Regions from separate parts of the Bacillus sp. EA-CB0995 genome, predicted to be linked through region 3. Evidence: riboswitches for the same ligand, from Rfam matches in the RefSeq annotation. Region 3 holds a riboswitch; each other region holds the start of a gene.
The links. A riboswitch is a leader RNA that binds a small molecule or an ion and turns the genes downstream of it on or off. The one in region 3 is predicted to bind thiamine pyrophosphate.
Positions count from the first base shown of each region.

Region 1 (7,507 bases), 630 kb from region 3:
TGGACAAGAAATGACGAAGGATTTAGATGCCTTTTTTGCACAGAATACGAAAACGTTAGAAGCTGCACCAGAAGCAATAAAAAACAATCTAACATTTCTAAAACAGTCTGCAGATGGTGCTGTACAAATTACGGAGTTCTTGAAAAATCCAGCAGGGAATTTAGATTTAGCAAATATTAATGAACAAACATTAACCGAATCATCAAAAACTGTAAAAAGCTTTTTAGCATCTACTCGACAAGTATTAGTATCTACACAACAACTGGCAGATGCTATGAAACAAAATAATGTTGTTGATCCTGAAACGACAAAACAAAATCTTCAAATCATTAAAAATCAAATTGATTTTAGAAGTAAACAAGTGGATTCAATCATTTCGTTATTACAAACTCTTAATGAAACATTTAATACAACAATCTTCAATGATAATATTGACCGACTGAAAGGTTTAAAAACGGTATTAGATAATACAAGTAAGAAGATTGATAATATGATTAAGGCTATAGATCAAGGGCAACAGCCATCACAAGATGCGATTAATGCACTAGATCAAGCGGCTAAAGATGGAATTGCTATTATCGACAGTATTTTAGGAACATGGCCTGATTTGGATCAATTAAAACAACCAGGCGTAAATTTAGACCCAGCGAAAAACGGATTGAATTCTTTAAAAGCAAGTTTAACAACTGGGATTCAATTGATAGATGGGATTATTCCTGTATTAAATGATGTAGATAAAATTGCTGGAGATTTAAATAAAACAACAAATATACCAAATACAATTAATCAATTGAACAAAGTAAAAGGCGATTTCCAAAAAGGAATCAACGGGGCAAATTTAGCATTAGATGCAATGAATAAAGGTCAGAAACCTGCAAAGGATGTAGTTGATGGTATAAATGCTGCATCTAAAAGTGCTTCAGCGACATTAGGTGACATTTTAGGAAAGTATGATTCCGAAATTGTTCCAAGTTTCAACGATGCTATTGAACGTACGAAACAAATGTCAAAAGATACATCAAAAATCTTAAGTGAAGCAAATAAAAGTCTTCCTGATGTGAAAAAAGTATTAGAAGATGCATCGAAAGGTTTAACTCTTGGCAAAGATGAAGTTGAAAAGATAAAAGCTGAACTTCCTGATGCACAGAAGAAAATTACAGACATTGCTAATAAAATTCGCGACTTTAAATCACAAGAAGATATAAATGACGTCATTCGTTTGTTAAAGCATGATGTAGAAAAACAAAGTGATTATTTCGCAAACCCAGTAAACTTAAAAGAGAATAAATTATATCCAATACCGAACTATGGTTCAGCGATGTCACCGTTCTATACAGTGTTAGCGTTATGGGTAGGGGCATTACTTATGGTTTCATTGTTAACAGTAGAAGTACATGAGGAAGGTGCGGAGTATAGAAGTTATCACATTTACTTTGGGCGTTTTTTAACGTTCTTAACAGTTGGCCTTGCACAGGCGTTTATCGTAGCAATGGGTGATATGTTCTTGCTCGGTACTTATGTAGTAGATAAATTCTGGTTTGTTCTATTTAGTATGTTGATTAGTGCGGTATTTGTCTGTATTGTTTACTCGCTCGTTTCTGTATTTGGAAACATCGGGAAGTCATTTGCGGTCATTTTACTCGTACTACAAGTTGCCGGTTCAGGTGGAACATTCCCAATTCAGATGACGCCGAAATTCTTCCAAGCTCTTTATCCGTTTTTACCGTTTACGTATGCGATTAGTCTGATTCGCGAGACAGTTGGCGGTATGCTGTGGGATATTGTATGGAAAGATCTTCTCGCATTGTGTATATGGGTCGTTGTTATGCTTATTATTGCATTGCTCTTGAAAAAGCCAATTAATAAGTCGAGCAGTAAGTTTGTAGAAAACGCAAAAGGAAGTAAGTTAATTCACTAATAGAAAAAGGTTCCTGCCAGTTATGGTGGGAACCTTTTGTTTATTAAGATATAAATTCAGTATGTCGAACATCGTCGAAGGGTCTTTATATCGTGTCGAAGCGCCGATATATTCTAAAGAACGGTCGATATATTAGTGGACATGTGAGAAGGAGTTGACTTAAAAGGCATCTACATCCCTTTTAAGTCAACTCCTTTAGGTGTGTTATTTATCAAATTTCAATTTTTTTAATGCTTCTGCGAACGCATTATTTAGAGGTTCTTCTTGTTTTTGTTGTTGTTTTAAGTATTTTTGTACAGAGCGTTTATCGGCTTTGTTGCCTGATTCTTTTTTGCGTCTTTCTTGGAATGTAGAAAGTTTCTCGCGATAGCCGCATTTACACGCGAAGATTTGACCCGCTCCTTCACCACGAAGTTCTAGTTTCTTTTTACACTGAGGACAGCGTGCGTTTGTAGTGCGGGATACATTTTTACGATGACCGCATTCACGGTCTTGGCACACAAGCATTTTTCCTTTTTTACCGTTTACTTCTAGCATCGGTTTACCGCAGTCAGGGCAAGTTTTTGTGGAAATGTTGTCGTGTTTATATTTTTTATCGCTCGATTTAATTTCAGAAACAATTTCTTTTGTATAGTTTTTCATTTCTGAAATGAATACGTCTTTTTTCAATTTTCCCTTCGCAATTGCCTCAAGCTTTTGCTCCCACTCAGCAGTTAGTGTAGGAGATTTTAATTCTTCTGGTACTAAGTCAAGTAACTGACGGCCTTTTGATGTAATATGAATGTCTTTGCCGCGCTTTTCGATTAAGAACGAATTGAATAATTTATCAATAATATCAGCACGTGTAGCAACCGTACCTAGTCCACCGGTTGATTTTAATGTGTCTGCAAGTTGTTTATTTTGCGTGCTCATATACTTTGTCGGATTTTCCATTGCCGAAAGTAATGTTGCTTCATTAAAGCGTGCAGGTGGTTTTGTTTGACCTGATGTTTGTGCAATTAGTTTTACGTTTAATGTATCACCTTTTTCAATGCGAGGTAAGATTTGTTCTTTTAAATCGTCTACTGTCTCGTCATCTTCAAAGCGATGTTCGTATACTTCTTTCCAACCAGAATTAAGAATTGTTTTGCCGCGTGCGACGAAGTTTTCATCACTAATTTTTGCGCGTAACGTTAGTTGTTCGTATTCGAAAGCTGGGAATAAAACTGCTAAGAAACGTTTTACAACTAAATCATAAATTTTGCGTTCTTTATCTGAGAAGGCGGAGAAGTTTACATAACTTTCTGTTGGAATGATCGCATGGTGATCACTTACTTTACTATCATCAACAAACGATTTAGAAGCTTTTATTGGTTTATTTAAGACCTTATTAGCTAAAGAACGATATTCTCCTACTCCACACGCTTTCAAACGTTCTGGAAGTGTCCCTACGATGTCGGATGAGATATAGCGTGAATCTGTACGAGGGTATGTTAATACCTTGTGCTGCTCATATAGCTTCTGCATAATATTTAACGTTTCTTTTGCAGAATAACCAAAGATTTTATTCGCATCACGTTGTAGTTCTGTTAAGTCATAAAGACCAGGAGCAAATGATTTTTTAGGTTTTTTCTCAATTTCCACGACAGTGGCATTTTGTTTGCCTAGTTTTTTCACAATCGTATCGATTTTTTCTTTATCGAAGCTACGGCTATTGCCTTTTGCATCTTGCCAAGTCAATTTTAACTTGTCTGTTGTTTGGGCTTCGACACCGTAGTATGTTTGCGCTTTGAAGTTTTTAATTTCGTCTTCACGCCCTGCAATGATTGCCACAGTAGGTGTTTGGACACGACCGCAATTTAGTTGCGCATTGAATCGTGTAGTTAATGCGCGTGTTGCGTTAAGACCGATATACCAGTCGGCTTCAGAACGTGCGACAGCTGAAGCGTATAAATTGTCATATGCTTTACCAGGCTTCAAATTTGCAAAGCCATCTTTAATTGCTTTATCGGTAACAGATGAAATCCATAGACGTTTAATAGGTTTATTCATTTTAACTTTATCAATAATCCAACGAGCGACTAACTCTCCTTCTCTTCCTGCATCTGTAGCCACGATGATTTCATTAACATCATTTCTAGTCAGTTGACTTTTAACAGCATTAAACTGTTTGCCAGTCTGCTTGATCACTGTTAATTTTAAGCGTTCAGGCAGCATTGGAAGATCTTCTAGATTCCATTTTTTATATTTCACATCATAGCTTTCTGGATCTGCTAATGTAACGAGATGCCCTAAAGCCCAAGTAACGATATACTTATTGCCTTCAATATAACCATTTCCTTTTTTATCACACTTCAATACACGTGCAATATCACGTGCAACAGAAGGTTTTTCAGCAATTACAACACTTTTTGCCATATTTCAAACATCCTTTCAATTTCCGTAAGTTAACTATAGCATACATCCTTTTTGGATTCAGTTATTCTGAAGATTCGAATGCGTTGTTAGTAATGAAATACTCTCCATCTTTGATTAGTTAAGGGGGGATGAGTTTTTATAACAAAATGTAACTTGTGATTTTGATAGAATAAGAGTAGACTCTGAATTAGATGAATAATAAAACACATGGGAGTTTGCGGATGCAAACTGAGAGTACGGCTAATCTGTCGTTGACCATTTGAACCTGTTGGATAATGCCAGCGTAGGGAGAGTGTGAAAACGCATATTAAGACACTTTGCATACGTAAAGTGTCTTTTTTAGCTATATCTCCCATTATAAAAAAGGAGATTGATAAATATGAAAATCGAAGAAATTGCACAAGTAATTGAAACAGTACGAGAAAGAAATCCGCTCGTTCATAATATTACAAATGTTGTTGTGACAAATTTTACAGCTAATGGCTTACTTGCATTAGGTGCATCGCCTGTAATGGCATATGCGAAAGAAGAAGTAGCTGAAATGGCAAGTATTGCTGGAGCGCTTGTTTTAAATATGGGAACACTTCGCCCGGAAGAAGTAGAAGCGATGCTCATTGCTGGGAAATCAGCAAATGCACATAATGTACCGATTTTGTTTGATCCTGTTGGTGCTGGTGCAACTTCGTACCGAACAGAAGTTGCAAGATATATCCCGAGTGAAGCAAAACTAGCAATCATCCGCGGCAATGCGGCGGAAATTGCAAATGTTATTGATGAGAAGTGGGAGATTAAAGGTGTTGATGCAGGGGAAGGAAACGGTGATGTTGTTTCAATTGCGAAACAAGCAGCAGAGCAGTTAGATACCATTGCTGTTATTACTGGAAAAGAAGACGTTATAACAGATGGAGAAAGAACATTTATTCTTCGTAATGGTCATCCTATTTTAACAAAAGTAACAGGAACAGGCTGTTTATTAACATCTGTGATTGGAGCATTTGCAGCAGTCGAAAAAGACTATGTAAAAGCAGCAGTCGCAGCAGTAACGTTTTACGGTGTAGCAGCAGAAATTGCGGCAAACCAAGCAGCTGCACAAGGGCCAGGAAGTTTCCAAATTGAATTTCTTAATCAGTTAGCAAATGTTACTGCAAAAGACGTTGAACAATATGGGAATGTCGAAGAAATTCGTTAAGAAAGGATGAGAGAAATGGCGCGCATCGATAAACAGTATATGTCCGAGTTATTACAAGTATATTTTATTATGGGGAGTAACAATTGTCGTAAAGATCCATTACAAGTCATGAAAGAAGCACTTGATGGTGGAATTACAATCTTTCAATATCGTGAAAAAGGTGAAGGAGCATTAACAGGGGAAGAACGATATGCATTTGCAAAGCAGCTTCATTCTTTGTGTAAAGAGTATAATGTTCCATTTATCGTAAATGATGATGTGGAATTAGCACTAGAATTAGATGCAGATGGCGTTCATGTTGGACAAGATGATGAGGGCATTAAGACAGTACGTGAAAAAATGGGTGATAAAATAATTGGTGTATCCGCTCATACAATAGAAGAAGCACGTTTTGCGATTGAAAATGGTGCCGATTATTTAGGGGTAGGGCCGATTTTTCCAACAAATACGAAAAAAGATGCAAAAGCAGTACAAGGAACGGAAGGATTACGTTTCTTCCGCGAAAGTGGCGTTGAAGTTCCAATTGTCGGCATTGGTGGAATTACAATTGAAAATGCTGCTTCTGTCATTGAAGCGGGTGCGGATGGGGTGTCCGTTATTTCTGCAATTAGCTTAGCGGATTCTCCTTATAATAGTACGAAAAAATTAGCGGAGTTAGTAAAAAAATAATCAGTTCATATATGAAAGGAATCATTTCTAACATGAAGAAATGGTTCTTTGTCGGTTTGAAATAAAGTTGTACTGGTTATAAGAAAGTCGTACCGTTTATAAAAAAGATGTACTGTTTGTAAAAAAGTTTGATCAAAAATCCTGCATGAAATGCAGGATTTTTTTATTCAACAATCGGGCCAGATTGTTGAAGCTGATGAAAATATTTTGTTTGAATATGAAGTATTACACTTAAACTAATGGTGCAGGTTAATTGAAGAAGAATAGATTCCAGAAGATCGTTATTAGAGTCGATTTTTTTCTTTGTCACTGTTTCAGATAAAAGAGCTACTATTTGAAGCATGTTGGAACCCTATTTATAGTGATAATATTTTATGAATTGGAAAACAATAGTGCTTAGGAAAGGAAGGGTTGCGAATGTCTGTGAAAAAGTGGTTAACTGGATTGGTCGTTTTGCTTGCGATGATTGTGGTTGTGACAACTCCGGGCTCACTCAGTGTATTTGCCGAATCCGGCGTCGTAACACAGCCTATGGAGTCAGTGAAAGTGATTGAGGTCGAGTTGAATGATGATTACTTTAATCCGAATGTCATCACTATTCCGATTGGAAGAACGACAACGTTGATATTGAAAAACCAAGGTAAGAAAGAGCACACCTTCACAGTGGAAAAGCTCAGAATTGACGCCGAAGTCCAGCCGGGAAAAGAAAGAACCATTACCGTGAAACCTCAAGATTCCGGTACATATGAACTGATATGTCGGTACCATTTCCAGAAAGGAATGGATGGAAAAGTAATAGTCAAATAACAAGCAGGGCCAATCGGGCCTTGCTTTTTTTATAAGCAACGGTAACTTACTTATTATTACCCAGACATCATTATAACTGCTAACTTCCCTCTGTGAACGGATGTTCTTATAAAAAGTAAAGAAGTAGGTTTGTTCAAAAAGACATAGTAATTAAGATCTTCCACAATCGGGCGCTATTGTGGAAGATCTAAGGTGAAAAATGATCAAACTTTTTTATAAAACCGAAACTTAAATATGCTAAAGAAGAATCCATTTTAATCAATCTTTTTTTCAAAATGGATTCTTCTCATTTACCGTAAAATACGGGTTTGTGAGGTGTTTTGGATCAAACTCTATTTTAAAGCAATATTCTTTTTTCGTATAAAACAAATTGTGCCGTTTGAAACTAAAGTGTATGAATATACTGCTTCGGAGGCGACGACATGATTACGTTACAAAATATTATAGCTGCTCATGAAAAAATGAAAGGCATTGTACATACAACACCATTAGATTATTCCAGTACATTTAGCGAGTTATCTCATAAT
Region 1 is NZ_CP169269.1:4,350,883-4,358,389, reverse strand. Features, by position in the region: gene ACEWFJ_RS22370 (YhgE/Pip domain-containing protein) at 1-1,918, shown strand, start outside; gene ACEWFJ_RS22365 (DNA topoisomerase III) at 2,123-4,315, opposite strand; TPP riboswitch at 4,513-4,622, shown strand; gene thiM (hydroxyethylthiazole kinase) at 4,695-5,504, shown strand; gene thiE (thiamine phosphate synthase) at 5,520-6,173, shown strand; gene ACEWFJ_RS22350 (hypothetical protein) at 6,337-6,516, opposite strand; gene ACEWFJ_RS22345 (cupredoxin domain-containing protein) at 6,591-6,980, shown strand; gene ilvA (threonine ammonia-lyase) at 7,403-7,507, shown strand, end outside.
Region 1: it holds a riboswitch for thiamine pyrophosphate, as region 3 does, so the genes downstream of both, thiM (hydroxyethylthiazole kinase) here and thiC (phosphomethylpyrimidine synthase ThiC) in region 3, are expected to answer to the same signal.

Region 2 (7,507 bases), 930 kb from region 3:
AATATAATAATATTATTATTAATATAATAATGGGTTTATTAACATGAAAGTATTTGATCATACATATAGAAAACGGGGGGAATTATATGACGATTATGCAAACCGAACCTAATTGGAATTTGGTTACGGATGCGTATGAAAAGCCGGAAAATTTTGCGGATTTACTCTCTTTGCTTATACCAAAGCGTCCAAAAGGAGAAGGAAAAGAACGAACTATTCTGGCTTGGAAAGAAAAAGAATTTTATAAGAAAGAAAATTTAATTCCTTTTATTTTATATGGAATGAAAAAATTACATAATTTACCGAAGTTTCATAAAGATGAAATGCCAACTTTAGTTCGAATTGTTCGTTTATGTCAAGAAGTGGGATGGTATCAACAAGCTTATCGTTTTATGGTTGATGAAGGATTAGAGGAGTTCGTACAAACATCTCTAGATTATGAATCATGGGATGTGTTTACACAAGTAGTTGCTTGGAATTATTTAATTATAAAACAAAAAGTTGCTGAGTTAGACAGCAATGATTACTTTATTTGGGAAAGAATTAAATTTAATGTAGAGTGTATTGAAAAGTATAAGGCACTTTTGTCGCATAAAGAAATGTTGGAATTTATGTTTCTATATCTTTGTAAACAAGCAAAGACATTATCAAGAGAGAAATTAGATGAAGACCTAATGGGTTTAGCAGTATATTGTAATACATATATTTATGATTTATACACACTAGATTTATTGAAAAAATATAGAAAATGCACTGATTTCTTAACATATTATGAACCAAGCCGAGCTGCTGTAGCATGCCAACATGCGGTGATTGCACAAATATCAGATCATCTTAATCCATTAAAGACAACTCATGTTGATGATTATTTATTTGTTATAAAAGAAATAATGGAATATATGTCATTTGAATTTATGAAAAAATATGAGCATTTTATTGGGAAATTATTATCATATGTTCCATTTTTCGAGATGATTCAAGTTCCACAACATGCATATTATTGTGAAGAACTCATGTATATATGTAAAGGAATAGGATATAAAGAGGAACTACTACGCGATTATATATTTATACAATTACCAAATTGTTTTCCTTCCTTTATTAAGCAATTTTTAAAGAATAAGCGCTATGCTTCAATACATGATATTTTATTTTACTGGTGTAGCGATGAACAGCGTATGAACTTAGAAAATAAATATAACTTAAGTTTTATTTATGAAAAATATGCGTGCGGATAAAGTGAGTTTTCCACTAATTTGATGCTTTTTCAACTAATGGTTACATAAAGTTCATTTCTTTGAGAAAGCATACTTTGTCCAGTAAATAAAAAGAAATAGCGTAGAATACAAATAAGGATTCCACTTTATGTGGAATCCTTATTTAATAGTAAATAAAAAAAGAAATTATTATGAGAGAAATCATGCCATATAAAAGGAATTGGCCATTTTTATTTTCTTTAATACCAAAAAATTCATTTATTCTTTCATATAAGTCTAAAAACGATTTTGTTAGACTAGCTTTGGATAAGCGTTGCACCATTTTCCCTCTTTCTATGTTTCTTGATATTGATGTTTACGATGTTCTGGGACATATATATATTGAGATACTATAAGAAGAATAGTCATAAAGAATACAGGGAAAATTGCGGCGGCATTTAGGCCATTATAAATAATGTTTGTTAGTAAAGAACTTATAATGAACAGTGCAGTATATATGTGTGAAATATGGCGTTTTAAACGAATTTTGAATACTTCCATCAGCACTTCACAAGCAACGAACGTAATAGCGATGCTTAAAAATACAATGTTTGTGTTGTAAATTAATAAGCAACAAATGAGACCGAAAAATGCTAAATACTCAATAATTAATGGGATATTGCGTGTCATCTTACATCACCTAACTAGGAAAGGAAGCGGATTTACTGCATTTGTTTTTTCAAAATTCCATTCCCCGTTATGTAATTCAAAATGTAAGTGTTGACCAGTGGAATGTCCTGTATTTCCCATATAACCGAGCAATTGACCCGTTGCTACGTTATCGCCCTCTTTAACCGCACGATTGTTCATGTGAGCATATACAGTTGTATATAAGTTCCCATTTATATGATGGGCAACAAATACAACATTTCCATAGCTTGTAGAATAGTACGACTTAACAACAGTGCCAGGTGCAGCAGCTTGAATTGGAACATTTCCTGTTGCCGCAAAGTCTACGCCATAGTGCATCTGTCCCCAACGTACATCAAATGTTGAGCTCACGTTCCCTTGAACTGGATATTTAAATACAGCTGGAATAGATGGTTTAGCTTGTTGCTGCTGTTGCTGCTGTTGTTGTTGTCCTTGCAATATATATTGTTGTCCAACATAGCCATATCCTGATCCGTAGCGAATTTTATACCATGTGCCAACCTTTCCAACGACTTGTACTTGTGTTCCATTCTTTAAAGAACCAATAACAGCTGTATTTGTTCCTGCACCGCTGCGTACTTTTAATGCTGGAGTAGCAACATAATAAGAGCTTCCGCCTTGTACCGTAACTCCTTTTACTAACGGCTGAGTTCCGTTAGATAAAAACTCTTTCTTTACATAGCCATTTGTTCCGTTATGTATAATTTTATACCATCCATTTTCTTCTTCTTGGACAGTAACAAATTTCCCATTTGGTAATACATCAATAATTTCAGATTGCGTATTTGGTTCAGAGCGAACGTTTAATGCGTCTGAATTAACGATATATTGCTGCTTACTATTGCTTGGTTTTGTTAAAGAAATTGCTTCTTTTTTTACATAGCCAGTTTTATTTTGCGTTTGAATTTTATACCATTCGTCTGTTGTTTCAAGAATTGTAACGGGAGTGTCACGTACAATGTTTTCAATAACGGAATCTGTTGTTTTAGGACTATTATATACTTGTAATGTATTTGTTTTTACATAACCAATTTTCGTTTTTGGTTTTTGCTGCGCTTCTACAGCTTGTACAGTGGAATCTGTCATAGACGGGAGTAAAGAAGCAACTGCTACAGTAGCTGCTGTCATTGCTGCGGCTTTCATATTCATATAATTATAGGCCTCCTTATGTAATAAATTGTTATATTTTAAATTATAATATAACAATATTAAACTTTTCTTGTGCGCATAGAAATGTAGTATTAAAAATAAATGAACATTTTCCTATACTATAAAGTCCCATAATAAAAGGATAGCAGATTTATCACTATTATGGAAATAGATAGAAGAAGTTTGCGTTTTTTGAACTTACAAAATACATAGAATGATATTATTTTATCTCGCTCAAAACGTTGATATTTTAGGGAGAGGCTTTAAGATGAAAAACTCCCGTAAGACATAGAGTGGCTTAACTAATCATTTTTTGGTTCAAATTACCATCAATGGAAATTTGACTTTATAACTCAAAAGAGTTGCCGATGAGATATGGCGATGGTATACTGACTATGTTAAATGAATATAATGCTAGGGGGCTAGTGTTGCTAGCTGAGAGTAAGACATATAGTCTTTGACCCTTGAACCTGATCTAGATGATGCTAGCGTAGGGAAGCAATTTGGACGATATACATAACGTCCCCGTTTCTTTGCGTATAGAAACGGGGATTTTTTATTGAAAATTTTATAGAACACCACTAGGGGTGCTTGTAAGCTGAGAGAGGTAGAAACCTTAACCCTTATAACCTGATCTAGGTGATACTAGCGTAGGGAAGTGGAAACAACAAATGGAGTTTTCTTTTGTTTGCTGTAACCACTTCTTATATAGAAGTGGTTTTTTATTTGGATACATGTATATAGGAAGGGGAAATTTAGATGACATTTTGTGAAAGGTTATTTGAAAAGGTGCAGCCTGTTTGGGAAAAGAGTCATAATCATCCATTTGTAACAGGGATGGGAGATGGGACGTTAGAGAAAGATAGATTTCAATATTATATTGTTCAAGATTATTTGTATTTGTTAGATTACGCAAAATTATATGCAATTGGTGTTGTAAAAGCAACAAATCCAAAAGTAATGGCGAAGTTTGCTGAACAAATCGATGGGATTTTAAATGGAGAAATGACGATTCATAAACAATATGCAAAGCGTTTAGGAATTTCTGTTGAAGAAATGGAATTAGCAAAGCCGTCTGCAATGAATCTAGCATATACAAACTATATGATGTCTGTATCACAAAACGGTACACTTGCTGAGTTAATTGCAGCGTTGCTTCCGTGTATGTGGAGTTATTGGGAGATTGGAAAGCGTTTGAATGATATTCCAGGAGCACGCGACCATGAATTTTTTGGCGAGTGGATTCAAGGGTATAGCTCTGAAGAATACGGAAAGCTTTGTGTATGGTTAATTGAGTTATTTAATGAAATTGCAATTGGAAAAACAGAAGAAGAACTAAATCGTTTAGAAGAAATCTTTTTATATTCCAGTCGTTTTGAATATTTATTCTGGGATATGGCATATCGTAAGGAGATGTGGGGTTTTGAGGAGCAAGAACATACTACAGTTTCATAACGTTTCCTTTCATTATGATGAGAAGCAGATTATAACGAATCTTGATACTACAGTACAAGAAGGGGAATTCGTTAGTATTATTGGGCCAAGTGGCTGCGGGAAAAGCACATTGTTTCGGCTCATTACGGGACTCGAAAAAGCAAGTGAGGGCACTATCGATGTGATAGGAGCAACCGATCACCCAGTCGGTTATATGCCACAAAAAGATATGTTACTCCCGTGGCGAACAATTATTGAAAACGCAGCTTTGCCTCTTGAATGTCAAGGTGTGAAGAAAAAAGAAGCACAAATGAAAGCACAAGAATTGTTGGAGCAGTTTGGACTGCAAGGGTATGAAAATAAACAACCAAAAGATTTATCAGGCGGAATGCGGCAACGCGTCTCTTTTATTCGTACGTTGTTAACTGGCGGAGATCTTTTACTATTAGATGAACCATTTAGTGCACTTGATGCATTGACGAAAGCATCTCTGCAAGAATGGCTATTTGAACAATGGAAACATTGGCGAAAAACAATTTTATTTATTACACATGATGTTGATGAAGCGCTTTATCTTTCCAATCGCATTTTTATCGTAACAGAGCAGCCCATTACATCATTGACGGAACGGGTCGTACCTCTTGGACAAGAACGATCTCGAAAGGATTTACATCGTCCAGAAATGCTAGCATTAAAAGATGAACTCATGGGGCTGTTACAAAGGCAGGTACTTGTATGAAAAGAATTGTAGATTATGTTCCAGCTTTTATTGTTACTGCTATTTTTCTTATTGTTTGGGAAGTAGGAGCACGGATTCTCGATGAAATGTACATTTTACCATCCCCAAGTGCCATTGTTCAAAAAATGTGGGATTTACGGGATATATTGCTTACGGTGCATTTACCAGCAACGCTTTCTGTTACAGTTATCGGTATTGTCATTTCCATTGTATTAGGTGTTGGTTTAGCAATGGTAATGAGTATGAGCTCATTTGCTGAGAAAGCATTTTATCCACTATTAGTTGCTTCACAAACGATTCCAATTACAGCTTTGGCACCATTATTTGTTTTATGGTTTGGCTATTCTATTTGGAGTAAAGTTGTTGTCACAGTACTCATTACGTTCTTTCCAATTGCAGTGAATACGTATGATGGCCTTCGCAGTACGAAAAAGGAATGGGAAGAGCTTTTGATTACATATGGTGCAACAAAAAAGGATGTTTTCTTAAAATTGAAATTACCATCCGCACTTCCATACTTTTTCTCTGCTTTGAAGGTGGCCCTGCCGTTCAGTGTTATCGGGGCAGCAATTGGAGAGTGGCTTGGGGCGCAAGCGGGACTAGGTTATTTTAGTAAACGAATGATGACACAAATGGATGGTGCGGGTGTGTTTGCACCAATTGTTTTATTGTCATTACTTGCTATTTTCTTTGTATTACTTGTTTCTATATTAGAGAAGAAGTTTATTAGTTGGAGGAAGCATGCATGAAATTATTAAAACGCATTTTTGTGTTTACATTATTAATCGCGATGATTGCTGGGTGTTCTAGCAATACGGCATCAGAAAAGAAAAAAGGTGAAAAAGAAGTAACTGTAATGCTCGATTGGTATCCAAATGCAGTGCATAGCTTTATTTATGCAGCAATTGAAAAAGGATATTTTAAAGAAGAAGGTATCAAGGTAAATATTAAATTCCCTTCAAATCCAACTGATCCATTAACGTTAGCAGCGGCAGGAAAGGTAACGGTCGGATTATACTATCAGCCTGATGTTGTTATTGCTAGAGCGAATGAAAACATTCCAGTGAAATCTATCGGTGCAGTTGTTCGTTCACCTTTAAACCATGTCGTATCGTTAAAATCAGCTGGCATTTCTTCTCCAAAAGATTTGGAAGGAAAAACAGTTGGATATTCAGGAACACCGTTAAGTGAAGAGTATTTAAAAACGATGATTAAAGAAGATGGTGGAAATCCAAATAACGTAAAAGTAGTTGATGTTGGCTTTGATTTAGTACCGGCTCTTACTACGAAAAAGTAGATGCTGTTACAGGTGCATATATTAACCATGAAGTACCAGTACTGCGCCACGAAGGTTTTGACCCAGCATATTTTAACCCAGCAGATTACGGTGTACCAAACTATCATGAACTTGTATTTGTAACAGGTGACAAAACATTGAAGAAAGATAAAGAAACATTGCAAGCCTTTTTACGCGGGGCGAAAAAGGCTATGAATTTACGAAGCAAAATCCAGATGAAGCATTAAACATTTTATTAGACCATCAAGAAAAAGAAAATTTCCCTCTTATTCCAGAAGTTGAAAAAGAAAGTATGAACATTTTATTAGATAAAATGGAAACGAAAGATGAACCATTTTTATCAGATACAGCAGATTCATGGGAAAAACAAAATAAGTGGTTGAAAGAAAAAGGAATGGCAAAAGAAATTGTTCCTGCAAACGAGTTGTTTGAAAACATTTTAAAGTAGGCGAATGTATATGAAAGATGAGCTTCACGTCATATCAAATGGTCGTATGCCGTTTGAAGAGTTAGCAAATATAGCAACTGAGATTGAAAGTGAAATAGATTATTTGCACATTCGTGAGCGGGAGAAAAGTACGAAAGAGTTATATGAAGGTGTGGAAAAGCTCTTAAATAGGGGCTTTCCTTCTTCTAAGCTTGTAATCAATGATCGGATTGATATTGCAATTCTATTAAATATTAGACGTGTACAGCTTGGCTATCGCAGTGCTGATATAAGATTTGTAAAAGAAAAGTTTTCTTATTTACATGTTGGTTATTCTGTTCATTCACTTGAAGAAGCGATTGTTGCTTTTAAAAGCGGTGCGGATTCTCTTATGTATGGACATTTGTTTCAAACAAACTCCAAAAAAGGAGTTCCGCCAAGAGGATTAGAAGAAATTACAGAAATGGCAAAACAGTTAACAATCCCAATTACTGCTATTGGAGGGATTACTCCTAATAATACAGTAGAAGTACTTGGTACCGGGGCTACTGGTA
Region 2 is NZ_CP169269.1:4,047,733-4,055,239, reverse strand. Features, by position in the region: gene ACEWFJ_RS20825 (DUF3965 domain-containing protein) at 87-1,238, shown strand; gene ACEWFJ_RS20820 (hypothetical protein) at 1,551-1,886, opposite strand; gene ACEWFJ_RS20815 (SH3 domain-containing protein) at 1,893-3,056, opposite strand; TPP riboswitch at 3,463-3,570, shown strand; TPP riboswitch at 3,630-3,730, shown strand; gene tenA (thiaminase II) at 3,816-4,511, shown strand; gene ACEWFJ_RS20805 (ABC transporter ATP-binding protein) at 4,480-5,229, shown strand; gene ACEWFJ_RS20800 (ABC transporter permease) at 5,226-5,978, shown strand; partial or broken gene ACEWFJ_RS20795 (ABC transporter substrate-binding protein) at 5,975-6,974, shown strand; gene tenI (thiazole tautomerase TenI) at 6,985-7,507, shown strand, end outside.
Region 2: it holds a riboswitch for thiamine pyrophosphate, as region 3 does, so the genes downstream of both, tenA (thiaminase II) here and thiC (phosphomethylpyrimidine synthase ThiC) in region 3, are expected to answer to the same signal.

Region 3 (7,507 bases):
GGTTTAAACCCGTTATACGCAGCGGGGCTTTGCTTAATTGCAAATACAGCACCGGTAGCATTCGGAGCGATGGGTATTCCAATTTTAGTAGCTGGTCAAGTAACAGGTATTGATCCTCATAAAATAGGAGAAATGGCTGGGCATCAATTACCGCTTCTATCATTATTTGTTCCATTCTTTATTGTATTCTTAATGGATGGATTAAAAGGTGTAAAACAAACGTGGCCTGCATTACTTGTAGCAGGCGGTTCGTTCGGGATTACGCAGTTTATTACAGCAACATATCTTGGGCCTGAACTCCCGGATATTACATCGGCACTAGTGAGCTTAGTGAGTTTAGCGCTATTCTTAAAAGTATGGCAGCCAAAAGAAATTTACCGTTCTGGAAAAGGACAAGCAGAAGCAGTGGCAACGGTAGATGCTGGTTCTACAATGAATTTAACAGCAGGAAAAGTTTTGAAAGCGTGGTCACCGTTTATTATCTTAACGATAATGGTTGTCATCTGGAGCCAAAAGTTCTTTAAAGCTTTATTTGCTCCAGGCGGTGCACTTGAAAGCTTAGTGTTTAAAATTCAAATTCCGGGTCTGCATAATTTAGTGATGAAGGCAGAGCCAATTGTTAATAAACCAACACCATATGAAGCTATATTAAAGATTGATATTTTATCGGCAACAGGAACAGCAATTTTGATTGCATGTATTATCACAATGTTTGTTTTGAAAATGAGTCCAAAACAAGCAGTGTTCACATTTAAAGAAACATTGCAAGAATTGAAAATGCCAATTTTGTCAATTGGGTTAGTACTTGGTTTTGCGTTTATCGCAAATTACTCAGGACTTTCATCGACATTGGCATTAGCGTTAGCAGGAACGGGGAAATTCTTCCCATTCTTCTCGCCATTCCTTGGATGGCTCGGGGTATTCTTAACAGGATCAGATACATCTGCAAACGCATTGTTCTCAAACCTACAAGCAATTACAGCGCACCAAGTAGGCGTAAGCGAAGTATTGCTTGTTGCGGCGAATACAACGGGTGGTGTAACTGCTAAAATGATTTCACCGCAGTCCATTGCAATCGCATGTGCGGCAGTTGGACTTGCTGGAAAAGAATCTGACTTATTCCGTTTCACAGTGAAACATAGTTTATTCTTCGTAACAATCATTGGCATTATCACATATATTCAAGCTTATTATTTAACTTGGATGATTCCTTAATAGAAAAAGGGGTGTCTCTTATGATGAGATACCTCTTTTTGTTATTTTTAATTTTAGGATGGAAGATGTACGGTTTTAACGTGATGTAAATTAAAATGAAAACGCTGATTACGTGCTGTAATGAGTTCAATTTGGTTGTCGGTTACTTCAGCTAATTTGCCAATTTTATAACTCTGTATGCCTAAATCAAGTAAAACGATATGTTGTTTTAGTTTTTTCATTTGCTCAGAAAATGTACGTGCAAGTGTAATCTTTGAAGCTGGAGATAAGAGTTTTGTATTTTCTAGTCCGTAAGGCGTTTCTGCTTCCTTATACGGAACGATATATTTTACGTGATGAAATGGGATGTATAACATTTGATAGACAGGTGAGAGGAAGATAAAATAGTCATTCATAATATGGGTAACATATCCATGTAAGAAGTGTTCATGTGATAGCGCAAGTTCAATAAATTGTCCTTTTGCCACTTGCAATGTTTTTCGCAGTGAAATAGTGGATTCACTTGATATTATGTCTGGCGGTAGTAAAGATTCTGGAATTGTTAGGTTATCAAATAATGAAGAATCGATGCTTGGGGTTAAATGTTGAATGTGTAAACTAGAGATATACATGTATTTTTCTCCATCATACAATACAATAATATCCGAGCCTTTATCAATCATAATTCCTTCAAATGGAATAATTTCCCTGGATAGTGTCACTTGTATGGGCTGATTAATATATTTTTGTAAATGAAGCATAATAATCACCTTTCTTGTAATTACATAATCTCCTCCTTCTAGCATAGTGGAAGGAAGGAGATGTTTTAAGACGCGAAGATTAATTTAACCCAGTAATATAAACATAGTAGTGTAAAAATGACGGTTGGTGGAATGACAAGAAGTGTAGTTTTTATATAGGTATCCCAACTGATAGTTACTTTTCCTTTTTTCACAATATACATCCACATTAAGCTTGCTAATGTACCAATCGGGAGTAATAATGAGCCCATGTCACTACCGATGATGTTTGCAAGATAAATGGTTTTCAATGTAATAGGATCTAGTCCCATTTCGGTAAGTTCAATTGTGCCAATCATTAAGGCAGGATGGTTATTAAAAATGTTAGAGAGGATAGAGACTAGGCCCCCCATGACAAAAGTGGCGTGAAATAAACTACCAGTGATGATTGGTTGAAATGTAGTGATGAGCAGGTTGGTTAAGCCGATGTTATTAAGTCCATACACAATCACGTACATAGAAAATGCGAAAATTAAGACATACCAAGGTGTTTTTTTAATCATATCATGAGGTGGAAGGCGCAGTTTGTACCATCTCCACCCGAGTAAAATAACGGAGCCAATGACTGCCACAATGGCGATAGAAAACTGAAAGAAAGATGCGATAAATAAGCTGATACGAACGCATAAAACAAATAATAGAATTCCAAGCATAAACCTTGTTCGCTTACGATTTTCATCAATTGCGGGACGTGGTTGCAGTGGGTGAAAGGATTTTTTAACGAAATTTTCATCTAAGTATGTCGATAAGACCGGGAGTTTTTTAGGGATTTTTTTCTGAAAAACAAGGAATAACAGAAACGACATAAAAAGGAGACCTAACGTAGCGGGAACAAACATCATGGCTGTGTGCATGTATAAGTCCATATCAATAATTCTCAAGGCGATTAAATTCACAATATTGCTTACACCAATCGGCGCGCTTGAGGCAGTGGCGATGAGTGCACCACTTAGTAAGTAAGGTATTTTTTGATCATGTGTGAGTCGCAAATGGTGTAACAAAAGCAGTAAAATGGGAGTTGTAATTAAGATGCTACCATCGTTATTGAAGAATAATGTCATGAGAAAACAAAGAAGATTTGTATACCAAAAGAGGCGAATACCAGAGCTTTTTGCTTTTTTAGCAAGTTGAACGGCGCACCAATAAAAAAGCCGAAACTCTCTAATACGATTGCCATAACAATGGTAGCCATAATTGTTATGGCGGCGCCAATAATTTTTGAGCTAATATCACCCAAGTCGGTAAGAGAAACTGTACCGCTTAAAATGACAATCACTGCACCAACTGTTGCTGGAATTGCTTCATTCATCCCTTTGGGACGCCAAAAGATGATGAGCGTGGTTCCGAGAAAAGCGAGTATGGTTATTGTAGATTGTAGGTTTATCAACTCTTTCACCCCTGTTCTTATCGTGAAAAGTTTGCATAAGACATACGTCCTGCACTGGCTTATATTCTATATGTATGAAGTGCGGATTCGGCTTGTACTGAGTGAAATACCCATTTTTTGAATAAGGAAAAGAAATGATATAAATACCTTTGCATTTTTTTGACAATGATGTATGATAAGAGCGTAGTGGAAATTTAATCAGTGATAAACTAGGGGTGCCCAAGAGAGCTGGGCTGAGAGGGAAGCGTGTTGAAGCTTCTTAACCCTTTGGACCTGATCTGGTTCGTACCAGCGGAGGGAAGTTAACGGCTTTACATAACAATGCCTTATGTTGCCAGGTCCTATTCTTTATTATGGACCTGGCTTTTTTATTTGAGCATATGCTAGCCGCTAGTTCTCATCCTGGTCATAAGAAAAGTGGAGCCAACTGTTTAGACGCAAGGGTCTAGGCGGCGAAACTGAATCTAAAGAAAAGCGGGGGTTACTTCGCTAAGACACAGGGGAGGAAACAAACTTATGAAACAATCTGTTTCAGCTGAGCAAATTGAGTTGAAGTCAAGTTTACCGGGAAGCAAGAAGGTATATGTAGAAGGTACGCGTGAAGATATGAAAGTACCGATGCGCGAGATTGCACAAAGCGATACAAACGGTGTAACAAATCCATCTATTCGTGTGTATGATACGAGTGGTCCTTATACTGATCCGGATTACAAAGTGGAATTAGAAAAGGGAATTCCAACGCCGCGCCGTTCATGGAGTGTGGAACGCGGAGATGTAGAAGAGTATGAAGGTCGTGAAGTGAAACCGGAAGATGATGGTGTAAAAGTAGCAGCTAAACATACGCCTGTATTCCCGCAAATGGGACGTAAGCCGCTTCGCGCAAAAGCTGGGGAAAATGTTACGCAAATGCATTATGCGCGTAAAGGTATTATCACAGCAGAGATGGAATATGTGGCGATTCGTGAAGGCGTGGAACCAGAATTTGTACGTAAGGAAATTGCTGAAGGTCGTGCTATTTTACCGGCAAATATTAATCATCCGGAAGCAGAACCAATGATTATCGGACGTAACTTCCATGTGAAAGTAAATGCGAATATCGGGAACTCAGCTGTATCATCGTCGATTGCAGAAGAAGTAGAGAAGATGACATGGGCAACACGTTGGGGTGCAGATACAATTATGGATCTTTCCACTGGGAAAAACATTCATACGACGCGTGAATGGATTATTCGTAATGCGCCTGTACCGGTTGGAACAGTGCCAATTTACCAAGCGCTTGAAAAAGTAAATGGGATCGCGGAAGATTTAACGTGGGAAGTATACCGTGATACGCTAATTGAACAAGCAGAGCAAGGAGTAGATTACTTTACAATTCATGCTGGTGTACTGCTTCGTTACATTCCGCTTACAGCAAAGCGTGTAACAGGAATTGTATCACGCGGCGGTTCGATTATGGCCCAGTGGTGTTTATATCACCATCAAGAAAACTTCTTATATACACATTTTGAAGAGATTTGTGAAATTATGAAGAAGTACGATGTTTCCTTCTCTCTTGGAGATGGATTACGCCCTGGTTCAATTGCGGATGCAAACGACGAAGCTCAATTTTCTGAGCTGGAAACATTAGGAGAACTTACGCAAATTGCTTGGAAGCATGATGTACAAGTGATGATTGAAGGCCCAGGACATGTACCGATGCATTTGATTAAAGAGAATATGGATAAAGAACTCGACATTTGTCATGGTGCACCGTTCTATACGCTCGGACCGTTAACGACAGACATTGCACCGGGTTATGACCATATTACTTCTGCGATTGGAGCAGCGATGATTGGTTGGTTCGGTACAGCAATGCTTTGCTATGTAACACCAAAAGAACATCTTGGCTTACCAAACAAAGATGATGTTCGTGAAGGAGTTATTACGTACAAAATTGCCGCGCATGCTGCTGATCTTGCAAAAGGTCATAAAACAGCACATCAGCGTGATGACGCTCTTTCTAAAGCGCGTTTTGAATTCCGCTGGCGTGATCAATTTAATTTATCATTAGACCCTGAGCGTGCAATGGAATATCACGATGAAACATTACCAGCAGAAGGAGCAAAGACAGCGCATTTCTGCTCAATGTGTGGTCCGAAGTTTTGCAGTATGAGAATTTCGCATGATATTCGTGAGTATGCAAAGGATAATGATTTAGAAACAACAGAAGCAATCTCAAAAGGTATGAAAGAAAAAGCAGAAGAGTTTAAAGAAACAGGCAGTCAATTATATCAATAATTAGAAAGCATCTTTCTGAACACCTCTTAATCTATGATCATGTGTACCCTAACCTAATATAGATGATAGTCCCCCTGCTGAGCGAGAGCAGGGGGATTTTGTTATTCCATTAAGAATATTTTATATAGAAAGTGAGAGAAATTGGAGGGATACAAAATGAAGTAGAAGATTGTTCCTGCTACTGCATTTATATTACAGATTCTTTTTGTTGTTACATTTGTTTTTTTATTGTCACCGATTTACGGAGCGTTAGTATTAATAGAAATAGGAACCTTCCGTATATATTTTGGAGGGTCCCTATAAGGTGTTTTATCCCGCATTAATGGGCAAAAACGAGCTGCACCCAGTAGTATAGGAGGAAGAGTGTTACGATTGTTGTGAGTGGAATGACAATTAAGGAGACACTCAAGTAATCTTTCCATTTTACCTTGATTTTATTTTGTTTCAAGATATACATCCAAATAAGGGAAGCAAGTGTACCAATTGGTAGTAATAATGATCCCATATCGCTACCAATGATGTTTGCGAGGTAGATTGTTTTGAGGGTAACAGGATCTAATCCCATTTCTGTTAAAGTAATGGTTCCAATCATTAAGGCCGGATGGTTGTTAAAGAAGTTTGATAGAATTGAAACGAGTCCACCCATCATAAAGCTTGCATGTAATAAGCTTTGATTTACGATTGGCTCACATACTTGTACAAGCCAAGCTGTTAATCCAGCGTTATGAAGCCCGTAAATAATGACGTACATGGAAAAAGCAAATATGAGAATGTGCCACGGTGTCTTTTTTAATATATCGACTGGATTTGTTCGTAAATAATACCATCTCCAGATGAGTAGAACGAGAGAGCCAATTACGGCAACAATTTCAATCGGAATCGCAAAGAATGAGGCAACGAAAAGAAGACAACGCATAAGGAAGACAAACAGTAACACTTTTAACATAAATTTTGTGCGTTTGCTTTTTGTATCAACAGAATCTTTCCCCTTTAATGGGTGAAAGTGTTTTGTGAAAAAGACTTCTTCAATGTCATAAGCGGATGTTGGTAGTTTTTCCGGTAATTTCTTTTTCACAACTAGGTACATGAGCCATGACATAAAGATAAGCCCTAACGTTGCAGGTACGAACATCATTGCTGTATGCATATAGAGTGTCATATGAACGATGTTTAATGCGATTAAATTTACAATATTACTAACGCCAATTGGAGCACTAGAAGCAGTTGCAATTAATGCGCCGCTTAATAAATATGGAATTTGTTGTTGTGGTTTTAATTGAAGGTTTTTCAAAAGCAGAATTAAAATTGGTGTGGTAATTAAAATACTGCCATCGTTATTAAATAATAGCGTCATGAGAAAACAGAGTAATTGAATGTACCAATATAGACGGTGCCCGGAACCTTTTGCTAAGTTCGCGAGCCGGGCTGCTGCCCAGTGGAAGAAACCAAAACTTTCTAATATAACAGCCATAACGATTGTCGCGATGATGGTGATAGAGGCGCCGCCGATTTTACTAATAATATCGGCAATGTCGCTGCGTGATACAAGACCGGTAATAATGATAATCCCCGCTCCAATTGCAGCTGGCCATGCTTCGTTTATTCCTCCTGGCCGCCAAAATATAACGACCATGGTGATGACAAAAACAAAAAGTGTAATCCAAATTTCAATACCCATAGCTAGCCTGCCCTTCTTAATTCTTTAGTTTAAACAAGCGTATTTCGACTTGTCCGAAGCTTATAATTAATCATATTCAAACTCTTAAAAGAAGGTATGGGGATTACACTAGCTATTGTAAATATGTGCGTTTGGTACTTTGGGGAAAAGACATAGTATATAGGGAGGATT
Region 3 is NZ_CP169269.1:512,990-520,496, forward strand. Features, by position in the region: gene ACEWFJ_RS02710 (lactate permease LctP family transporter) at 1-1,215, shown strand, start outside; gene ACEWFJ_RS02715 (DUF2642 domain-containing protein) at 1,269-1,955, opposite strand; partial or broken gene ACEWFJ_RS02720 (arsenic transporter) at 2,021-3,378, opposite strand; TPP riboswitch at 3,583-3,698, shown strand; gene thiC (phosphomethylpyrimidine synthase ThiC) at 3,898-5,658, shown strand; gene ACEWFJ_RS02730 (arsenic transporter) at 5,978-7,336, opposite strand.

Region 4 (7,507 bases), 360 kb from region 3:
ACGCTTTCATTGGATCCGAAATTTATCACTCCCTCACTATGAAGATTAAGTCTTTTAATCATTTAATAATAAGGGAATGGCATCTCATTTTTCATTTTTAATATTCAATTTTTCCTTATATAAAGCAATATAATTATATTGAACTGTATATTTTGGTATGAAAAACTTTATAAAGTTGCAATAACTTCAATTTCAACAAGTGCATCTTTTGGTAATCGTGCTACTTGCACGGCACTTCGAGCAGGACAATTTTCTGTAAAGTAAGTACTGTAAACTTCATTCATTTGTGCAAAATGATTCATATCTTTTAAAAACACAGTTGTTTTAACAACTTTACTTAAATCGCTTCCTGCTTCTTCTAGGATGGCTTTGACATTCTCTAATGACTGTTTTGTCTGGTTTTCAATTGTTTCAGGCATTTCTCCGTTTTTAGGGTCAATCGGCAGTTGTCCCGAAGTAAAGATAAAATTCCCCGCTTTCATCGCTTGTGAATAAGGACCAATTGCACCAGGTGCATGTTGAGTAGAAATAACCGCATTCATCCAAAAAACCTCCTGTGATAATTTTTTCTCATAACTATAATAATTTCTTATAACGTGATTTTATTTTAATTCTTTCTTTTTCTTAATTCAACAAATATTTTAAAAATTCTTTAAAATATTAAAAAATTCTCATTGCAATAAGAATTTTTTGTTGATAAATTTACATATAGAAAGTAAAAAATGAGAAAAATTGGGTGGGATCCGCCTCGTTATCCCGCATTAACGGGCAGTAAGACCCCCACCTCAAGATTGAGAGAAGCGAAGAAGATAGGTGGGGGATAACTGCCCGTAAAAGCCCGATTGGTTCAACTAACCATCAGTGGGGGATGAAGAAAACCCCCACTGATGGAAGTTTCACTTTATCTTTAGAGAGGCATTGTGTAGTAGTATGATAGTATGAAAGGAAGAAAGCAAAGAAAAATGTTGATGCGAAAATGTATACTTTCTTCATATCTTCTAAAAAAGGTGCGATATCAATGGAAAATAAAGAAAAGTTAAAGCAGTATATTCCTCTTGTTCATTTCATTGCAGATGTAATTGGAGAAAATTGCGAAGTTGTTTTGCATGATGTTACGAATCCAGACGAATCTATAATTGAGGTTGCTAATGGACATCTTAGTGGAAGAAAAGTTGGTGGACATTTAACAGACCTAGCTTTAAAAATTCTACAAGAAAAAAATACATAGATAAACATTTTATTTCCAATTACAAAGGGAACTCAAAAAATAATCAAACGTTTCGTTCATCAAGCTATTTCATTAAAGATGAACACAATAGCATAATTGGAATGCTGTGTGTGAACATTGATATTAGTAATATGATAAAAGCAAGAGACTGGTTAGACAGTATGATTATGAGTAATACTAGCTTGAATGAAGATGTAGAGAAGTCACATCCTAATCTTGAATTAGACCTTTCTGAGAACTTAGAAGAAAATCTTGATAGTCTTCTTTCATCACTTATTACAGGAGTTTTGTTAGAATACGAAGTTTCGCCTGAGAGAATGTCTCCTGATGAAAAAATGGAAGTGATAAAAAAACTTAATGATAAAGGGGTATTTTTACTTAAAGGCGGCGTAAGTGAAGTTGCTAAACATTTAAAAGCATCAGAAGCAACCATCTATCGATACTTAAACAAGGTAAAGTAAATGTGTTATTTACTTATTTAAGTAGCATTTTCTTTAAAGTAGAAATGCTACTTTTTTTATGCGTAGAAAAGTGATAGACTTTCCATTGATTAAATGAACTGAATAGAAAAGGAGAGTCATATGATTTCATTTTTACTTACTTTAAAAAGAATGTTAGAAGCTTTTTTTAGAGCGTGGAAAGATAAAGAATTTCAAGTGTTATTTGTATTAACGGCTGGAACTCTTATGACAGGAACTATTTTTTATAGTACGGTAGAAAAAATGCGCGTAATTGATGCTTTATATTTTAGTGTTGTCACATTAACGACAGTTGGGTATGGCGATTTTAGTCCAAAAACAGACTTTGGAAAGCTCTTTACTATTTTTTATATTTTCATTGGACTTGGTTTAGTAGCGGGTTTCATTCGTAAACTAGCAATAAATATTCAATTGCCAGATCGATTATCAAGACGAAAGAACGGGTAATAGCAACCAGGATATGCATTCGATTGTATGTACAGATGCTTTGAATTTTTTACGATACTAATAATCATTGCATTTCCTGCACTTTGTTTCTAAATTATACAAGCTACTTCATGAGAGAGTACTATCAATCAAAGTACGCGTATTATTTATATGTAATTGAATTTTATATATTTATATATAATCATTTATTATTATTACCTTACAAAATTGTAAGGTTTTTTGTAAGGTAAATCGATAGTTTGTACTGATTTTTTTGTATACACTACATATGTGTAAGGCACACACATTTTAGGGAAAAAAGGCAGGCACTAAAACAGAAAGGAGTAGGGGAATGGAGAGGCACTCGGCGGCTCTATCTTTATTATTAGAGAATGATGCGATTATGTTAGCTAATAATGAAGGCTGTAAAACTGTAGTTGATCGACAAGAAGTATGGGTAGATTCACATGATAAAGTTGTGTGGCACAAATGGAATGGTAGCTATAAAGAGAATATAAAGAAGCAGCACATAGGGTATGATATGCATAGAGTTGTTTTATGGAATGAGATGAAATCTTGGATTCATAAGCATAACGGTAAAAATAAACGAGAGCAGCCGAGAGAGATAGACACACTCCATTCTCAAACTCCTGAAATGGTAAGACACATAGATTCACATTAGGAAAGTAACATGGGAAACTGAGGCACAAAAAAAGATTGCTATTTAAGCAATCTTTTTTTTGTTTGTATAATTCATATTCACGCTTGTAAATAAGCGCGGTGCTGTTGTAAATAAAATAACAAGTAAAATTGCACATAATGCGAAAGAACCAATCATTGTGCTGCCATTTACGATGAAGGAATATAAAACAGCTGACTGTCCTTTTGGTGCATATTGACCAAAGAAAACAACGCCGGCAATAAAGTGCCAGAAGTAACGAGCTAGGCTGCCAATAAGTGTAGCGATAATGATATACATAATTGCTTTTGTTTTTTGTCTATTGGCAAGTGCTTGTTGGATTGGTGTATGAAATAATCCAGCAAAACCGATAAAAGCAAATGCAATGAAGTATTCAATAAACGCTTGTACAGGCGTTAAAATGTATGCATCTCCTACGACAATTTGTAGTAATCCCCAAACGAGACCACTTAAGAAACTAGCTTTAAATCCCCAGCGGTAAGCGACAATAAAAATTGGAATCATAGCAAATGAGATAGAACCACCGCCTGGAAGTTTAATAGATAGTGGTAAAATATCGATGACTAACGCAAATGCTGCAAGAATCGCTGCCTCTATCATCGCTTGTAAATTTGTATTATGCATGTATAAATCCCCCTACATCCAAGTTACAAAAAAAGAATCACTATCATAGGGGGATATTGAAATATACAAGTTACAAATAACTATTTATGTATATACGTTTGCACAATTCCTGCGTTAGCATTAACTAACAGGTTCAAAGGGTCGGAACGATGTGTTCCCTCTCAGCGACGCGGCTCCCCCTGTGATAACGAGATTCTTAGATTGTTAATATTATTGTAATAAAAATGGATAATAATTACAAATATAATTTTAGCATAGCTATGTTATGTAAGATAAAAATGATAAAACCGTACAAAAATAGTGATAAATTCACACAATATTGTATAGTTTTTTAAAAAATTCATGGTACAATTATCATTGATAATAATTATCGTTATCGTCTGAGGGGGATAAATTATGAACTTAGTTGATATGAATATAGATGAAAAAGTACGTGTGAAAGATTTACAATCTCTTGATAAATTGTTAAAACGTCGTTTAGCTTCATTTGGATTTGCTGAAGGATGCGAACTTTGTGTAAAACAAAAGGCAATGTTTAATGGTCCGTGTACATTAGAATGCCGCGGGCAATTAATCTCTATTCGCCATTGTGATGCGAAAATGATAAAGGTGGAATTAACGTGAATAAGGTTGCTTTACTAGGGAATCCAAATACGGGGAAAACATCATTATTTAATGCGCTTACTGGTTCTTATGAATATGTAGGGAACTGGAGCGGAGTAACTGTAGAAAAAAGATTGGTAAGTTGAAAGATAAGAAGGGAACTTTAATAGACTTACCAGGGGTATATGATTTAAACCCTGTTTCACGTGATGAAGGGGTTGTTACACAATTCCTATTAACTGACGAATTTCATCATATGTTAAACATTGTAGACGCTTCTCAATTCGAGCGTAATATGCATTTAACTTTGCAATTATTAGAATTTGGTAAGCCGCTCTCAATTGGTTTAAACATGATAGATGTTGCCAGGCAGCGTGGAATTATCATTGATGTGAAGAAACTAGCTGAAATGCTAGGTGTAACAGTTATTCCGGTTATTGCGAGGAGCGGAAAAGGCTGTGAGGAATTGTTAGCTTCTCTTCACGAAAGTGATCGCGTAGAACAGAAGCCATTTATTTTTTCTTATGGTGAAAAGGTAGATGCAGGAATTCAACAAGTTATGGATAAATTGCAACAAGCGAATTATGAACATTCAAGATGGCTTGCACTTCAATTCTTAGGAAATAACGAAGTGGTAGAAAAAGAATTGAGTCAATTACATGTATATAAAGAAATTGTAGCGATTCGCTCTGCATTAGAAGCAGAATTAGACGGAACGCTGGAACAGCATATGCACGGAGCACGTGCAGCGTATATCGAAAAGTTAAAAGCAAGTGTACTTCGTCATGAGAAAGAAGGAAGCATTCCTTTTTCTGAACGAATTGATAAATTAATTACACATAAAATCTGGGGACTTCCGATCTTTTTAGGGATCATGTATTTCATTTTTCAGGTTACATTTACGTGGATTGGGACACCTCTATCTGATCAACTTGATGCATTTGTCGGCGGTCCGTTCACAGATTGGGTAACGACAGCTCTAACTAATATGGGGGCATCTGAGTTTATTCGAGCGCTTATTACAGATGGCGTGATTGCTGGTGTCGGTGGAGTTATAGTATTTGTTCCGCAAATTTTTGTATTGTTCTTCTTTATTTCATTATTGGAAGACTCTGGATATATGGCGCGTATTGCCGTTGTAATGGATCGTATTATGGAGTTTTTTGGGCTAAATGGGAAAGCATTTATTCCAATGATCATCGGTTTTGGTTGTAACGTACCAGGCATTATGGCCGCAAGAACGATTGAACAGGATAAAGAGAGGTTGCTTACGATTTTAGTGACGCCATTTATGTCGTGTTCAGCACGTCTACCTGTATATGCATTGTTTGCGGGAGTCTTTTTCCCGCATAGCCAAGCGATTGTTGTGTTCTCTTTATATGTCATTGGTATTGTCCTTGCACTAGTCGTTACAAAAATTATGTCTGTTACGGTTTTAAAGCAAGAAAAATCTATTTTTGTAATTGAACTTCCGCCTTATCGCGTACCGCAAGCAAAAACGTTATGGCGCAGTACATGGGAAAAAGGAAAAGGATTTGTACGTAAAGCAGGTACATTTATCTTTGGTGGTTCTGTTGTCATTTGGTTATTAAACTATGCTGGTCCATCTGGATTTGGTGTAGATATGGGAGATAGTTTCCTAGCAATGATTGGCGGCGTCTTGGCTCCAATTCTAGCACCGCTTGGTTTTGGAACATGGCAAGCAGCTGCATCACTATTAACAGGATTTTTAGCAAAAGAGGTTGTTGTTTCCGCAATGGCGATTATTTATTCTGTGAAAGAAGATGTATTAGGAAACATAATCGGAGCTCATTTTACAGCATTATCAGCATATGCATTTATGTTCTTTATCTTATTATATGTACCATGTTTAGCAACAGTTGCGGTCATTCGTCGTGAAACGGGATCTGTCAAGTGGACTATCTTCTCTGTTGTTTATCCGCTTATTGTTGCGTATGTATTAACACTAATTGTATACCAAGTTGGATCTATGATGGGATTCTAGAAGGAGATGTATCATAATGATAGTCAATATTTTAATTGGAGCTGTCGTTTTTGGATATGCTGGATATACGTTAATTAACTTTGTAAAGAGAAGTAAAAAAGGAAATGTGCAGCGTGCTCCATTAATAAATCATGTCAGTCCAATGCTTGTAGCCCTGATATGAAGCATGTGGTGAATAAGTAGCACAGAGATTCCTAGATAACATATAAAAACGCATGGAGAAATGATCCATGCGTTTTTTCATGTTTCTTAGTAGTTTAATATTGTCCCTGTAAAACTAAATCGGCAATGTTTGTAGGGAATTCCGTGTTTATATAAAATTCTTCTGCTTTCCAATATCTATTTTGAAACTTAGAAATGTTTTGTTGCGTATGTTCACTTTCACGAAGAAATCTCTTATTTCGCGGGCAGTCCAAATAAACTACATAATCATAGAAACTTCTCCACTCTTTACGTTGAAGAAAAACACCTTCTATTACAATTACACAAGTATTAGGAAGTTTTATGTTCTTTATACTTTGTGTATCAGATTCGTTATCATAAAAGGGGAGAATAAGTTCACTTGAAAACTTGAGTTTATCGAAAAAGTGATCACGTAACCAAGTAATATCCCATTGTAAATGATAATATTCATACCATTCTTCATGGCCAGTATTGTAACGTTTTTTACGTTCAACAATGTGGTCATCAATATGAAAGACATAGAAAGGGATATTCTTTTCTTTTGCAGCCTCGCTAAGTTTTCTCACAAGTGTTGTTTTGCCAGAACGGCTTAATCCATCTACCCCTAAAATAAATCGACCATCTATCTCAAGGTTTGTAATCAAATGCAAGAGCGTTATGAAATTATCTTTCAAGGTATTAGCATCTCCTTTGAAAAAAGTCATTTTATTTTTACCTCATTTTTCTCAGCTTTGAACCATTAGCTGTTGTGCCAATAAAACCAGTGATAGTGAATACATAAGCTACGAACAAGGATGTTGATGATAGTGACCCTGTAATTATTCTAAATGTGCCAAAAGCAAATAATAGGAAACTACCTAAAAGAGTTATAATTGTTCGAGTCTTAATATCTATTTTTTGCACCCCCGAAAAATCTTTATTTTCAATAAATGTTAACACATTCATTGGTATTAATTAACATTAATCGTCATTTAGGAAGAGTTCTCTATATTTTTTATGGATATTTAACACGGACAAAATGAAAAAAGAAGCCTGCTAAAAACAAGCTTCTTTTTCATTTTAGTGATATCCTTTTGCAGAGTCTTTATGAATTTTCTCTTTAAAGATTGTGTAGCTCCATAACTGATAGCCAATAACAATTGGTACCATGACTATTGCAACAAAGAACATAATTTTTAAGTTTAATTCACTGCCTGCTGCTTGGAATAATGTTGTGCTGTATGCATCGTTAATGCGAGATGGCAACATTCTTGGGAACA
Region 4 is NZ_CP169269.1:869,099-876,605, forward strand. Features, by position in the region: gene ACEWFJ_RS04635 (RidA family protein) at 168-542, opposite strand; partial or broken gene ACEWFJ_RS04640 (PAS domain-containing protein) at 1,019-1,314, shown strand; gene ACEWFJ_RS04645 (helix-turn-helix domain-containing protein) at 1,339-1,689, shown strand; gene ACEWFJ_RS04650 (potassium channel family protein) at 1,810-2,154, shown strand; gene ACEWFJ_RS04655 (hypothetical protein) at 2,486-2,815, shown strand; gene thiT (energy-coupled thiamine transporter ThiT) at 2,858-3,457, opposite strand; TPP riboswitch at 3,546-3,647, opposite strand; gene ACEWFJ_RS04665 (FeoA family protein) at 3,854-4,081, shown strand; partial or broken gene feoB (ferrous iron transport protein B) at 4,078-6,065, shown strand; partial or broken gene ACEWFJ_RS04675 (FeoB-associated Cys-rich membrane protein) at 6,082-6,248, shown strand; gene ACEWFJ_RS04680 (kinase) at 6,323-6,952, opposite strand; gene cydB (cytochrome d ubiquinol oxidase subunit II) at 7,308-7,507, opposite strand, start outside.
Region 4: it holds a riboswitch for thiamine pyrophosphate, as region 3 does, so the genes downstream of both, thiT (energy-coupled thiamine transporter ThiT) here and thiC (phosphomethylpyrimidine synthase ThiC) in region 3, are expected to answer to the same signal.